2 regions of the Amycolatopsis plumensis genome follow, and region 1 is predicted to be linked to the other one. Evidence: predicted binding sites of a transcription regulator. Region 1 holds the regulator's gene; the other holds the start of a gene.
What was found. Region 1 encodes HspR, which represses chaperone genes until heat shock. Its sites were predicted from a motif close to ANNTTGAGTNNNNNNNACTCAANNT; they were not measured.

Region 1 (2,196 bases):
CGAACTACGAGTACTACGTCGGCAACACGCGCGTCGCGGTGTTCAACGGCAACGGTCAGCAGCCGCCGTCGACGCTGTCGCACACGGTGAACCTGGCCGGCTATTCGGGCCGGATCAAGGTGCTGGCCATCTGGAACATCTCGGACACGGCCAACGCCTTCTACAGCTGCATCGACCTGCAGGTCGGTGGCGGCGGCACGACCACGCCGCCCACCACGACCACGCCCCCGACCACGACGACCCCGCCCACCACGACCAAGCCGCCGACGACCACCACCACCCCGCCTTCGAGCGGCACGTGGTCGGCGGGCACGGCGTACAAGACGGGTGACGTCGTGACGTACAACGGCGTGAGCTACCGCTGCCTCCAGCCGCACACGGCGATCGCGGGCTGGGAGCCGCCGAACACCCCGGCGCTCTGGCAGCGCCAGTGAGAGTGGTCTTGGCCGTCGTCGCGCTGCTCCTGACAAGCTGCGCGACGACGGCCGCTCCACCGCAGCACAACGCGGCCGACGTGATGTTCCTGCAGATGCTGATTCCCCAGAACCAGCAAGGGATCGAGATCGTCCGGCTGGCGGCGGCACGCCCGCTCCCGGCCTCGGTGAAGGAGCTGGCGGCGGCGATCGAGGTGACGCAGAAGACCGAGATCGACGACATGCGGGGCTGGCTCCGCGAGTGGAACCAGCCCGAGACGATGGCGATGGACCCGCAGGCCCACGCGGGCCACGGCGGCATGAAGATGACCTCGCCGGACCTGGTGGGAGCGCTGAAGGCGGCGCCGGACGGCGAGTTCACCCGCCGGTTCCTGGACGTCCTGACCGGACAGCAGCAGGGCGCGGTCGAGCTGGCCCAGACCGAGAACGGGACGAGCGGCGGGGTGAACCCGCAGGCGCGGGACCTGGCGCGACGGGTGATCGAGTCCCGGACGGCCGAGGTGAAGCAGCTGCTGAACGTCAAGACGTGACCCCGCGGCGGTGAGCAGCCGGGAGGGACTGCTCACGCAAGAAGGCCTCCCCGGTCGCCCGGGGAGGCCTTCGTCGCTCTGGTCGTCAGCGGCGCTTCGGCCGCCAGACCACCATCGCCGTCTGCTGGTTGAGCGGCACCAGGTCCCGGCGGTAGGACGCGTGGGCCGCCGCCGCGGCCTGTTCCGCCGCCACGTACGCCGCGGTCAGTTCCTCGGTCAGCTCGGTGATCCGGGCCCGCAGCGCGTCGACCTGGTTCTCCAGCTCGATGATGCGCTTGATGCCGGCCAGGTTGACGCCGTCCTCCTGCGACAGGCGCTGGACCTCGCGCAGCAGCGCGATGTCCCGCATCGAGTAGCGCCGCCCGCCGCCGGGGGTGCGGCCCGGTGAGACCAGGCCCTGCCGGTCGTACGTGCGCAGCGTCTGCGCGTGCATCCCGGCGAGCTGGGCCGCCACCGAGATGACGAACACCGGGGTCTCCTCGTCCCCTTCCTGGGGAATCCCGCCGAACACCACTCTCACCTACCTTGCAGCAGCTCGGTGATCTCGGGCCGGGGGTCGTGCCCGGCCATCGCCTCGGCGTACGCCTGCAGTGCTTCGCGCGCCTTGTCGTCCAGTTTGGCGGGAATCGCCGCCTGGAGGGTGACGAGCAGGTCACCTTGCGAACCGTCGCGCTTGGCGATGCCCTTGCCGCGCACGCGCAGTACCCGCCCGCTCGCCGTGCCCGGCGGCACCTTGAGCGAGACCTTCGCTTCCAGCGTCGGCACCGTGATCGTGGTGCCGAGCGTAAGTTCCGTGAAGTCCACCGGCACGGTGATCGTCAGGTCGAGCCCCTTGCGCCCGAAGAGGGCGTGCGGGGCCACGTGCACCCGGACGTACAGGTCGCCCGCCTGCGCTCCGCCCCGGCCGGGCTCGCCCTGGCCGGCCAGCCGGATGCGCTGGTCGTCGTCGACGCCCGGCGGGATCCGGACGGTCAGCGTGCGGGTCCGCGTGCTGATGCCTTCGCCGCCGCATTCGGGGCACGGGTCGTCGATGATCGTCCCGCGGCCGCGGCAGTCGCGGCACGGCTCCGAGAACGCGAACGCGCCCTGGCTGCGGCTGACCAGCCCCGACCCGGAACAGGTCGGGCAGGTCCGCGGCGACGTGCCCGGCCGGGCGCCGTTGCCGTGACAAGTCGCGCAGGTCGCCGGGCTCGACAGCCGCAGCGGCAGGGTCGCGCCCTTGACCGCCTCGG
Region 2 (2,196 bases), 880 kb from region 1:
CCCGAGGGTGTCGACACCGAGAAGCCGTCCGCGGCCCGGATCTACGACTGGTACCTGGGCGGTACCCAGAACTGGGCCGTGGACCGCGAGTTCGGCCGGCGCATGGAGCAGCAGTGGCCGCTGGTGCGGCCGGGGTCGAAGCAGAACCGCGAGTTCATGAACCGCGCGGTGCGGGCGGCGCTGCGGGCCGGGATCCGCCAGTTCATCGACCTCGGCTCGGGCGTGCCGACGGCCGGGAACGTGCACGAGGTCGTCGAGGCGGAGCTGCCCGAGGACCACGACGCCAAGGTCGTCTACGTCGACTACGAGCCGGTCGCCGTCGCCCACGCCACGCTGATCCTCGAAGAGGGCATGGCGACCGAGTGGGCCGGGATCGTCCAGGCCGACATGCGGGACGCGAAGTCGGTGCTGCGGGCCGAGGAGACGCGGCGGCTCATCGACTTCTCGCAGCCGGTCTGCCTGATCATGGCGGCGGTGCTGCACTTCGTCGGGCCCGACGACGACCCGGAAGGGCTGCTGGCGACGTACCGGGACGCGCTCGCGCCGGGCAGCTGGCTGGCGATTTCGCAGATGAGCGAAGGCGACGGCACCGGCGAAATGCTCGAAGGGCTGCGCTGGTTCGTCGAGCAGTACCGGAAGACGAGCAACCCGGTCTGGCTGCGCAACCGCGAAGAAATCGAGCCGCTCTTCGGCGACTGGCCGCTGCTGGAGCCGGGCATCGTGCACCTGCCGGACTGGCGGCCGGACCGGAAGATCAACGCCCTCGAAGCGGAGGCCCGGCCGTTCGCGTGGTGCGCCGTCGCGGCGAAACCAGGGCGCTGACCTGCGGCTTTGGCGATCGCTGTGGGCGAACGCACCATCGGAAACAAACGCACCCATCGGAGAGTTGAGCTAGGCAGACTCAACTACACGAGGAGTGCACATGTCCGACACCCGCCTCCTGCCCGTGCTCCCGCTCGATGACGACGTCGTGCTGCCGGGCATGGTCGTCCCGCTCGACCTGACCGACACCGAGACGCGGGCAGCGGTGGAGTCCGCCCAGGCCAAGACGCCGAGCCAGGCGTCCTTCCCCGGCATCCGGTCCTCCGCGGCCACCAAGGCCGAAGTCCTGATCGTCCCGCGCGTCCACGGCGAGTACGCCGAGTTCGGCACCGTCGCCACGGTCGAGCGCATCGGCCGCGTGCCCGGCGGCAAGGCCGCCGTCCTGCTGCGCGGCACGGCCCGCGCCGTCGTCGGCCGGATCGCCGACGGTCCCGGCGCGGCCCGCTGGGTGCACGCCGAGGACGCCCCCGAGACCACCGGCGACCAGACCGCCAAGCTCGCGGCCGAGTACAAGGCCGTCGTCATCTCGATCCTCCAGCAGCGCGGCGGCTGGCAGCTGATCGACGCCGTCCAGCAGGTCGAGGACGCCTCCGCGGTCGCCGACCTGTCCGGCAACGCGCCCTACCTGTCCACCGAGCAGAAGCTCGAGCTGCTGTCCACTTTGGACGTCAGCGCCCGGCTCGAGAAGGCCCTCGAGTGGAGCAAGGAGCACCTGGCCGAGCTCGAGGTGACCGACACGATCCGCAAGGACGTCGCCGAGGGCATGGAGAAGCAGCAGAAGGAGTTCCTGCTGCGCCGCCAGCTCGAGGCCATCCGCAAGGAGCTCGGCGAGCTCGACGGCACCGCCGACGAGACGGACTACCGCGCCCGCGTCGAATCCGCCGAGCTGCCGGACGCAGTGAAGAAGGCCGCACTGGCCGAAGTGGACAAGCTGGACCGCACGTCCGAGCAGTCCCCCGAAGGCGGCTGGATCCGCACCTGGCTGGACACCGTCTTGGAGCTGCCCTGGAACGAGCGCACCGAGGACGTCTACGACATCGCGGCGGCACGGGCCATTTTGGACGCCGACCACGCGGGCCTGGACGACGTCAAGGAACGCATCATCGAGTACTTGGCCGTCCGGAAGCGCCGCGCGGAGTCGGGTCTCGGCCCGGTCGGCGGACGTCGTTCGGGCGCCGTGCTCGCCCTCGCGGGCCCTCCCGGGGTCGGCAAGACGTCGCTGGGTGAGTCCGTCGCGAAGGCCATGGGCCGCAAGTTCGTCCGGGTCGCCCTGGGCGGCATCCGCGACGAGGCCGAGATCCGCGGTCACCGCCGCACCTACGTCGGCGCGCTGCCGGGCCGGATCGTCCGCGCCATCAAGGAAGCCGGCTCGAT

Region 2: a site for HspR is predicted at 884-908, ahead of lon (endopeptidase La). Genes of this name have one in related genera too.

Annotation. Positions count from the first base shown of each region.
Region 1 covers NZ_JBHSJY010000001.1:2,772,686-2,774,881, forward strand. Annotated here, with positions in the region: gene ACFPLC_RS13250 (lytic polysaccharide monooxygenase) at 1-434, shown strand, start outside; gene ACFPLC_RS13255 (DUF305 domain-containing protein) at 431-964, shown strand; gene ACFPLC_RS13260 (heat shock protein transcriptional repressor HspR) at 1,050-1,475, opposite strand; gene dnaJ (molecular chaperone DnaJ) at 1,481-2,196, opposite strand, start outside.
Region 2 covers NZ_JBHSJY010000001.1:3,652,228-3,654,423, reverse strand. Annotated here, with positions in the region: gene ACFPLC_RS17660 (SAM-dependent methyltransferase) at 1-822, shown strand, start outside; gene lon (endopeptidase La) at 923-2,196, shown strand, end outside.